3 regions of the Dehalogenimonas sp. THU2 genome follow, and region 2 is predicted to be linked to each of the others. Evidence: riboswitches for the same ligand, from Rfam matches in the RefSeq annotation. Region 2 holds a riboswitch; each other region holds the start of a gene.
What was found. A riboswitch is a leader RNA that binds a small molecule or an ion and turns the genes downstream of it on or off. The one in region 2 is predicted to bind molybdenum cofactor.
Positions count from the first base shown of each region.

Region 1 (3,274 bases), on a different contig from region 2:
ACTCACGGTTTGGTTGAACAGTGTGATACTACCGGATGAAGGCGATTCCAGCAGATCCAGAAGGCGGATCAGTGTACTCTTACCCGCTCCGGAAGGGCCGATGACGGCTAAAGTTTCTCCCATTGAAATGTCTAGAATAACGTTTTTCAAGACTTCAGTCTGGTTGTATCGTCGGGATAAATTGTGGGTCTGCAGAATAGACATGGACTATTCTTCCACTCTTTTGATCATATGAATTTCTCGTTGCTGAAGCCAGCCAAGCCCGAAATTGATGATAAGGGCAATCGCCAACAGAATTATACCTAAGGCAATAGACAGTTCAATATCGCCACGTCCGGTTTCCAGAGAGATGGCAGTGGTTAATACACGTGTGTATCCGCTGATGTTACCGCCGATCATCAACGCCAAACCAACTTCGGAAATGGCGCGGCCGAACCCCAGGATAAAGGCGGTAAATATAGCAAACCGGGCCTCTTTGATCATCATCACACCCATCTGCCAGCGACTGGCTCCCAGCGCTACGGCCGTTTCCTTGGCCTGGCGGTCAATACCGGAATGAGCGGAGATTACCAAGCCAAGCATTAGCGGAGTTACCAGTAATGCCTGACCGATAATCATGATGGTGGGAGTGAACAACAGACCGAATTCACCCAGCGGCCCGGCGCGGGAAAACAGCATAAAGACCAGCAGGCCGACGAGAACTGTCGGCAGGCTGAACAGGGTATTGATGAAACTGATGAGAGCCCTTTTTCCACGGAAAGTGGAGTGAAAGATAAGGGCTCCCAAGGGTAACGCAATGGATGCCGCAACTACGCTGGCGGTCGCTGATATGCTCAGCGACCGCCAGGAAATCTCGAAAACTTCAGAGTCAAGCGATATGATCAGCTCAACAGCCTTTTGCAAGCCTTGCCAAATTGCGTCCAATTTATCCTAACTTGTCGGTTCTACGCCATAGGTTGGGTTGAATAGTGGGGCGCCATAATCTTTAACGCCGTACTGTCCAATGATATCCTGTATTTCCTTAGACATCAACCACTCAGCCATGATCTTGGCTGCCTCAGCGTTACGAACGCCGGGGACATTCGCCGGGTTAACCGGAATGGCCGCATACACGTTTAAGAGGATGGCCCCCTGGTCAACGGCTATGGTCAAGCCGGTATCGGCTTTGTACGCCAGGAAGGTGCCGATATCAGCTATAGTATAAGCTCCGAACTCTTTGGCTTTGAGGAGTGTTGCACCCATGCCGCCTGAGGCGTCAATGTACCATGAGCCAGAAGTACGAACTGTCTCGTAGTTAAAGCCGGCAGCCGCCCAGATAGCCTTTTCTTTGGCGTGAGTACCGGAATTGTCACCACGGGAAACAAATTTAGCTGTACCGGAGTCAGCCAGTTTTTTGAAAGCCGCTTCCGGAGATAACCCTTTCAATCCTAAAGGATCATTAGCCGGGCCAACAATGACAAAATAGTTGCTGGCAAAAACATAACGCTGAGTGCCGAAACCACCGGCGATGAAAGCTTCTTCCTGTGACTTTGAATGTACAACAACGATATCCACGTCTCCGCGTTTACCAAATTCCAACGCTATACCGGTGCCGTTGGACATGACGTCAACTTCAACGCCATATTTTTTTTCAAACATGGGCTCCAGAAGCGCCCACAGGCCAGTATCATACAGACTGGTGGTGGTGGAGACCCTTAACCTGATGCTCGGGTCGAGAACACTCAGCCCTTCATCGTCCGTGGCAGTAGGGTCGGGGTTGGGGGTTTCGGTGCCGCAACCGATGGCGGCAAAAGAAATCAGCATCAGTGAGAACATCACCGCTGCCAGTTTTGACCAGAATTTTTTCATAACACACCCTTTATTCATTATATTTTCCCGATAAAAAAGCACCTCTTTTTTAAGGAGGTGCGCGGCCAGACAATGTCTCAGTCATGGCTTTTTCTCCTTTCCAAATCGCGGGAGGCGGCGCCGTTTTCAGCATCGCCCTTGGGGTGGTTTGCCCCACCCACCGGTCTTTTCACCATGGCCTTCGGAGAAGGATTTAGGTTCCAAGACTTCGGAGACAGATATTAAATTAGAGCTATGTTAACACAGGGTACTAGTACCGGTCAACCGATGTCACTTCCCGGTCATCTCCTTTACCTTGCCTATAAGCGCCGGCAGTACCTTCTTCCAGTCGCCGGTGACGCCGTACGCCGCCGCCTTGAAGATGTTGGCCTCGGCGTCTTTATTGATGGCGACTAGGGTCTTGGTGCCGGAAACACCGGACAGGTGCTGGCTTGAACCGGAAATGCCGACGGCAATATATAGTTCAGGGGCGATCACCTTACCGGTGATGCCGATCTGGCCGCTCTCCGGCCACCAGCCCTGGTCGCAAGGAGGGCGGGAGGCGCCGACACCTCCACCGAGCAGGTCGGCCAGTTCCTTAAGCTGGGTAAAACCTTCCGGCCCGCCTAATCCCCGGCCGCCGCCGACGACCACCTTGGCATCTTCCAGACGGGGGCCTTCTTCTTTGATCTTGATCTGTTCAAGGACGCGGATCGCTGTCGTCGAGTCAGCCGGCTGCAGTTCGATGATCTCGGCTTGGCGATTTTCATTGACGGTTGCCGGGGAAAACGCCTTGGGGCGGATGCTTGCGATTCCGGGTCCGGTCTCGATGATGAAATCAGCCAGGGCGTTGCCGCCGTAGACCGGGCGGGTGAATACGATCTCATCACCATCGGCGCGGACGGCAACGATGTCGGTTACCGCGGCGGTTTGGAGTCTGGCGGCGAGCAAAGGCGCCAGGTCCCGGCCCAGATCATTCTCCACCATCAGGATGAACCTGGGGTTTACATCACTGGCCAGCCGGGTGACGATGGTCGCTGCGGTGTCGTCCATGATGGCGCCGGCCTCGGCGGTGAAGACCTTGGTCGCGCCGAGGCTGCCGAGAATTGTGGCGGCGGATTGGACGTTGGAGCCGATGAGCAGTATGTCGATACCTTCGTTCGATCCGGTGTCGATGGCCTGAGCCGCGCCCATAAGCTCGGCGGCGGATGATGATGGTGTGCCGTCTTTGACTTCGATGATGATTAAGATACCTTTGTTGTGGTTCATGGGATTTCACCCTCTCACATTCGCTTCGCTCAGTGCGAGCCTTTAGTTCGAAAAAATTGAGAAATATTAAATCAGTTTCAGTTCGCGCAATTTTAGGGCGAGGTTGACGCCCTGTTCTTCCGGGGTATCCCCGGAAATAATCTCACATTTGGCTTCGCGTTGCGGTTGATACAGTTTC
Region 1 is NZ_JBDLLU010000009.1:5,439-8,712, reverse strand. It holds gene ABFB09_RS05870 (ABC transporter ATP-binding protein) at 1-204, opposite strand, end outside; gene ABFB09_RS05865 (ABC transporter permease) at 208-924, opposite strand; gene ABFB09_RS05860 (substrate-binding domain-containing protein) at 931-1,848, opposite strand; molybdenum cofactor riboswitch at 1,926-2,074, opposite strand; gene ABFB09_RS05855 (electron transfer flavoprotein subunit alpha/FixB family protein) at 2,119-3,096, opposite strand; gene ABFB09_RS05850 (electron transfer flavoprotein subunit beta/FixA family protein) at 3,163-3,274, opposite strand, start outside.
Region 1: it holds a riboswitch for molybdenum cofactor, as region 2 does, so the genes downstream of both, ABFB09_RS05860 (substrate-binding domain-containing protein) here and moaA (GTP 3',8-cyclase MoaA) in region 2, are expected to answer to the same signal.

Region 2 (3,274 bases):
GACCCAAGATGACAAGCAGACATCACTTACCAGTATATGATACACCAACTTATCCGGAATCGTGAATCTCTAACATTGCCAGCGATGCCGTTCTCGATAGACTACCGCTAGACCGAATCTAATCCAGCAGCGTCGGTATGCCCTCCGCCGCCTCCATCGTCATGTCGGTTTTCAGGGCGCGGGACTTCTGCCGCTCCTTGAACTCCGCCGCCAGTTCCGTTGATTCCTGGTAGAACTGACGTAGGATGGGTACCTCGGAGAGGTCGGACAGCATCAACGTTACATCCAGGATTCCGCGTTCCCGCGGATAGTCACCAAGGCGCTGCTGCGCCGCCGGTGCTACCTCCCTGAGGCGTTCGGAGAGGTCTTTGACCAGTTCGACGCTGATCTCACGGGCGGGCCCGGAAACCAGCAGACCAGCCCGGCCGGCGTCAACGGGGTTGCAGGCGACCGACATCTCCGCCAGCGCCTCATCCATGGCATATAGACCGCGCTGGTTCTCAAAGTTCTTCTTGAGGTAGTTACGAGTTTTCTCGAACGGTAAAACGATCAAGTCCAGCGGCACCGTGCCATAGCCGATGCCCGTCCAGCCGCGCAGCGTCTCCTTGAGATCTCCGGTGTCCAGAATCGAGGTGCCTATTGACTTGGCTTTGCGTTCCTCACCCGAGCACAGCAGGTTATAGAAAGGTGTGACAATCATCTCGTTGATCTTCTGGAAGTTGCTGGCCAGTGACTGGCTTTTCCGGATGAAACGCTGGTTGTCCACGAGGATCACCGCATCGGCGGCCTGATTGGCGGACTTGAGGCACATCGCGGTATTGAAAACAGCCCGCTCCTCATTCAGCCGCTCGTGCTCGAAGGGCAAGGCCACCATGGCGTACACCGGCTTATCCCGAAAATTCTCCTTGAACGCCCGGGCGAATATCGGAAGTGCGCCCGAGCCTGTTCCGCCGCCGCCGGAGGCCATGAGCAGCAGCGCGTCGGCATCATAAAAGCGTTCGTTCTTCTTCATGATGCCAATGAGGTTATCCCGCTCCTCTTTGGCGATCTCGGCGCCCGTCTCTGAGATCTTGGCTACCCCGTGGCCGCCGGTGTGACCGGCGCCGATAAGGATACGGTGAAGGGAGTCTTTTTTAACTTTGGTCAATGAGGAAAGGTCGGCGGTATCGGTGTTGATCGCTAATATGTCGGTGGCAATGCGTAAGTTTCTCTCCTGACGCGCTTTGATGGCCATCCGGGCGAATTCATCGGCGAGCCTGCCTCCGGCCTGTCCCAGACCGACAATGATCAGCTTCATTTCAGGGTTCCTCCTGAGTGCATTTCGGCTTGAGTCTAAAGGGGCGGGACGGGTTTGTCAATAGGATTTTATAAAAGCTTGCCACAGTCGAATCTATAATGAGTCATTTATCGACCATGCTTGCCCGGTACTAGTACTTGGTGCTAAAATGTCGACAGATTACCCTTCGAGCTGTCCTCGCCTAAATCAATCGACATGGCAGGCGGCCGGTCAGGGTGTCGCTGGAAACGGCGGCGCCTCCCGTATTTGGAAAGGAGGGCGGATATGGCATATTGCCGCCTCTTTATTGGAGGCTGTTTAATAATATGACTGAAGGCAACTGCATCACCGGCACCTACGATGCCTTCAACCGCCGCGTCAATTACCTGAGGATATCGGTCACCGACCGCTGCAATCTGCGATGCATCTATTGTTCCGACGGCGAAATTTCCCATCTCGGACATAACGACATCCTGTCGTATGAAGAGATAGCCCGTATCACACGGGTGGCGGCGGAGATGGGGGTAACCCATGTGCGGCTTACCGGCGGCGAACCTCTGGTACGTCCGTATGTCGCTAATCTGGTCAGCCTGTTGACCGCGATACCGGGTATTGAGGATATATCCCTGACCACCAACGGAACACTTCTGGAAGCGCAGGCGGCCGAACTAAAAGCAGCCGGTTTGAAGCGGATCAACGTCAGCCTGGATTCCCTGCAACCGGATCGCTTCACCCGCATTACCGGCGGGAAGAACCTTCACGATGTCTTCAAAGGCATGGCTGAGGCGCACCGGGTGGGCTTGTCGCCGGTCAAGATCAATATGGTGGTCATGCCCGGCATCAACGACGACGAGATCGTCGATTTCGCCAAAAAGGCCCGGGACGAAGCCTGGCACGTGAGGTTCATCGAATATATGCCTTTCGACGGCGCCGGCGCGGAACCGGTGTTGACCGTTTCGGAGATAAAAGACCGGATCGAAACATCGGCAGGGGCATTATGGGCCTGTTGCCTGAACGGCGCCGGACCGGCCAATTACTATTCGTTCGGCTCCGGCGAGGGCACCATCGGCTTTATCCGGCCGGTGAGCCATCGTTTCTGCGGCCAATGCAACCGGCTGCGCCTGACCGCTGATGGCAAATTGCGACCTTGTTTACTCAACGACCTGGAAATCGACATCCGGTCATCGATCAGAAACGGCGGCGGTGAAGCGGAATTGAAAGCTCTGTTACGACAGGCGATCATGGCCAAGCCGGAACGGCATTACCTTGAAGAAGCCGCAGTGGGTGGCCGCCAGATGCGCCAGATAGGGGGCTGATGACAATGGAACTATCTCACGTGGATCAACACGGCCAGGCTCGAATGGTCGATGTCACCGCCAAGGCCGTGTCCGACCGGTGCGCTGTTGCAGTAGCTGAAATCACGATGAAACCAGAGACGGCCGAACTGATAAAGGCGATGGAGATCAAAAAAGGGGATGTGCTGGCCACAGCGCGCATCGCCGGGATAATGGCGGCTAAAAAGACACCAGATCTAATACCGCTTTGCCATCCGCTGATGATTACAGGTGTTACCGTCGATTTCGAATTCGCCGATACAGACCGATTGAAGATAACCGCTGAAGTCAAATGCTCCGGCCAGACTGGTGTGGAAATGGAAGCCCTGACCGCCGCTTCCGTAGCGGCGCTGACCGTTTATGATATGTGCAAGGCGGTGGACAAAGGAATGACCATCGCAAGTATTTACCTCGAATCCAAAGAAGGCGGCAAAAGCGGCGCCTACAGGAGAACAACTAATGGCTAAGATCATCGCGGTTTGCACCAGCGTTAAAAAAGGAACCAAAAAGAAAGATATTGGCTGTGGTGTACTGGAGACGGATTACGGTCTCCAGGGAGACGCTCATGCCACGCGGGGCTGGCACCGGCAGATCAGCCTGCTGGACAATTCCAGCATTGATAAAATGAGAGCCAAAGGGCTGGAACTATCGCCCGGAGATTTCG
Region 2 is NZ_JBDLLU010000007.1:13,139-16,412, forward strand. It holds gene ABFB09_RS04915 (tubulin/FtsZ family protein) at 119-1,297, opposite strand; molybdenum cofactor riboswitch at 1,451-1,570, shown strand; gene moaA (GTP 3',8-cyclase MoaA) at 1,603-2,592, shown strand; gene moaC (cyclic pyranopterin monophosphate synthase MoaC) at 2,598-3,077, shown strand; gene ABFB09_RS04930 (MOSC domain-containing protein) at 3,070-3,274, shown strand, end outside.

Region 3 (3,274 bases), on a different contig from region 2:
GCCTTCTATGTTCAAATAGGTGCTCTGCTGGCCGGCAAAGGAGGCTTCCGGCAGATCTTCCGCCGTGGCCGAGGATCTGACCGCCACCAGTCCCTCACCGAGGGTGGCATAAGCTTCCTTGATCTTCCCCGCCAGGTCCGGCGGCAGGGGCGTGTCCATGATAAGCTGTTTGACCGCGCCGGCGGCGGCGGTCAGGGCTTTGGAGTCTTCCACGTCCAGGTTTTCCAGCGCTGATTTGATCCGGGGTTGCAACTCGGAAGCAGCGATAAAATCATAATACGCGTTGGCTGTTACGATAAAGCCAGGAGGAACCGGAATCTTTGCGGCGGTCATTTCGCCCAGATTGGCGCCTTTACCACCGACTATGGGAATGTCATTCTTGGTTACCTGGTTGAACCAGACAATCGCCTCCGGCGTCTTCTGCATTCCTCTTGTCTCCTTCCAGACAGCTAGATGTTTTCTGGGTACGCACCTGAATCAGGGTATGACGCTTTTCTTGGAAACTCCGGTAGACCTTTTATCGGCAAAGGCTAACTATTCTACTATAAACCGGACTCATTGTGAAGAGCCTTGCTAATCCCCGCGGAAATATTCTACCACGGCTGGGCGTCAACACGTGTTTACTTCATTGACACCCCATGACCATAAAGGTAGAATTGGGCAGGTTTAACAAGGCTAACCGCGCATTGGAGGCTCCCGAAAATAATGATAGAAATGACCATTGAGAGCATACGTGTCAGCCTGGTGAATTATCAGCGGGTGGTCATGCTCAAAGAAAAAAATACCCTGCGTTATCTGCCGATCTGGATCGGTTCCGCCGAGGCGCAGGCCATCGCCATCCGGCTGCAGGAAGGCATTCAGGTGCAGCGGCCGATGACCCACGACCTCCTGGCGACGACCATCGAGGTGCTGGGCGCCAAGGTGGAGCACGTTATCGTCAACGACCTCAAGAACGATACCTTCTACGCCAAGATACTGCTCAACTTCGGCGGCAACCAGCTTGAGATAGATTCCCGGCCCTCCGACGCGCTGGCGCTGGCGGTCAGGGTGGACGTGCCCATCTACGCCGACGAATCGGTGCTGGACAAGGCAGGCATCGTCCTGGAACGCGAGAGCGAAGGCGGCGCCGATGCGCTGGAAGCTATCGATGGCACCGCCGACGTTTCCGAAAAGCGCAAAAAAGCCAGCGAGGACGAGATCAAGAAGATGAGCGCCTTCCGCGATTTCATCGACAACCTCGACCTTGAGGATTTCGACAAGCGGAAATCGTAGGGGTTAAAACGGCAGACCGAAGAGGGCGCTTTCAAGCGCCCTCTTTTTTTACGGTATTCACGGGGAAACTGGCAAGCAGATTATGGCGGCTTTGAGATCGTTTCGCCGGAGGCTCACGATGACGGTTTGTTTTATCGTTGATTCCGTCATGGAACCAGGGCTGGTGGCTATGAGATTGCCACGTCGCTTCGCTCCTCGCAGTGACGGTTAAATAATGTCTGTTTGAATTTGACTTCGCTCTACGTCTATGGCAAAATCTGGTACTATATCGGGCAGTACTAATCGGCATCGACCGAAAATTAACAATTTTATAATCTCCGAATTTGCACTGACCTAAAACAGATGTCACGGGGTGCAAACGGTGTCCTGACTCCGTCAGGACCGAGGGTACAGATGGAAACGCCTGTGCCTCCCATTATTGGAAAGGGGAAATTATGTTTAAATAATATATATTTTAGAGTGCTCTCTTTTTGGGGCACTCTTTTTTTATTTTCTCCGGTACCGTTTACCCCTGAAGAATCGAACGAAAATAATAACGATGCGAGGACGTTGATGAAAACCAGAATGGTATTGCTGCTGATGGCAGCCTTAATGACTTTGAGCGTTGCCGGGTGCGGCGATGCGGAAGCGATTACTCCGCCTCAGACAACCGCGCCGGCGCAAACAACAGCGCCGCCACTGACCACCCAGGAGCCCCAGGTACAATGGAGCGTAAACGTCCAGGTGATCGGTAAAACACCGGTTACGATCACCCATGAGGACGCCGCAAAGATCGGTCCGGTAGATATCGTCGCCGCCATCAAAGATGGGAATAATGTCCTGCCGGCACACACCTTCAAATGTATCCTGCTCGTCGACCTGCTGGAATACATCGGGTTGAAAACGTTCACAGTTATTACCATCGAGAGTGCCGGCGTCACTGTGGAAATTACTCCGGACAGGATCGATGCCGCTGCCGCAGGGTTTGCCTGGATGGTTGACGGGGAAGCGTTGAATGCCAGCACCGGATTGGTCAAGTGGGTGAATCACAACCGAGGGCCGAAACACTGGGCTGACAATGTGACGCTGATCACCGTCATTGAGTAAATTCAACTTCAAAAAGCCGGGTTTATTCGCCCTGCTGATTATCGGGCCGCTTTTGATTATGCTGGTATCGCTTTTTATCGGCCGGTACCCTTTGTCGGTGTCAGAAGTGCTTCAAGCTCTGGCTTTCCAACTGGGTCTGGGGAATGCCGATGTCCCGGCCACGCATATCAACGTGGTCTGGGACATCCGGCTGCCCCGAGCAATTTTAGGGGCGGCGGTAGGCGCCAGCCTGGCGGTCAGCGGCGCGTCCTTCCAAGGCATGTTCCGCAATCCGCTGGTAAGCTCCAACATCCTGGGGGTATCTTCAGGCGCGGGTTTCGGCGCCGCCCTGGCTATAATCTTGTTTCAGGGTCAGGCGGTATATATTTATTTGTTTGCCTTCGCCTTCGGCCTGCTGGCGGTCGTGCTCAGTTACATGATCGGTGTGACCTATAAAATCGCACCCACCATAATGCTGGTACTCGGCGGCGTGGTGGTGTCATCCATATTTGCTTCCCTGATTTCGCTCCTGAAATATCTGGCTGATCCCTATGACCAACTGCCGAGTATCGTTTTTTGGTTGATGGGCAGTCTGGCAACCGCACAATTCTCGGATATTCTGATCTCTGCCATACCGATGGCGGTCGGGGTTTTAGGGTTGCTTCTAATGAGATGGCGGCTGAATGTCCTGTCCATGGGGGATGTGGAAGCCAGGGCGCTGGGGGTTAATGTCATGATTTCCAAGAGCCTGGCCATTTTTTTCGCCACTATTGCTACAGCGGGAGCAGTCAGCGTCAGCGGGATTATCGGCTGGGTGGGACTGGTGATTCCCCATATCGGCAGAATGCTGGTCGGCACCAATCACAACCTGTTGATTCCCGTTTCCCTGTCGCTAGGCGCCATGTACCTGGTGCTGATAGATAATATCGCCCGGACA
Region 3 is NZ_JBDLLU010000005.1:87,988-91,261, forward strand. It holds gene ppsA (phosphoenolpyruvate synthase) at 1-426, opposite strand, end outside; gene ABFB09_RS04020 (bifunctional nuclease family protein) at 706-1,272, shown strand; molybdenum cofactor riboswitch at 1,576-1,717, shown strand; gene ABFB09_RS04025 (hypothetical protein) at 1,825-2,358, shown strand; gene ABFB09_RS04030 (iron ABC transporter permease) at 2,417-3,274, shown strand, end outside.
Region 3: it holds a riboswitch for molybdenum cofactor, as region 2 does, so the genes downstream of both, ABFB09_RS04025 (hypothetical protein) here and moaA (GTP 3',8-cyclase MoaA) in region 2, are expected to answer to the same signal.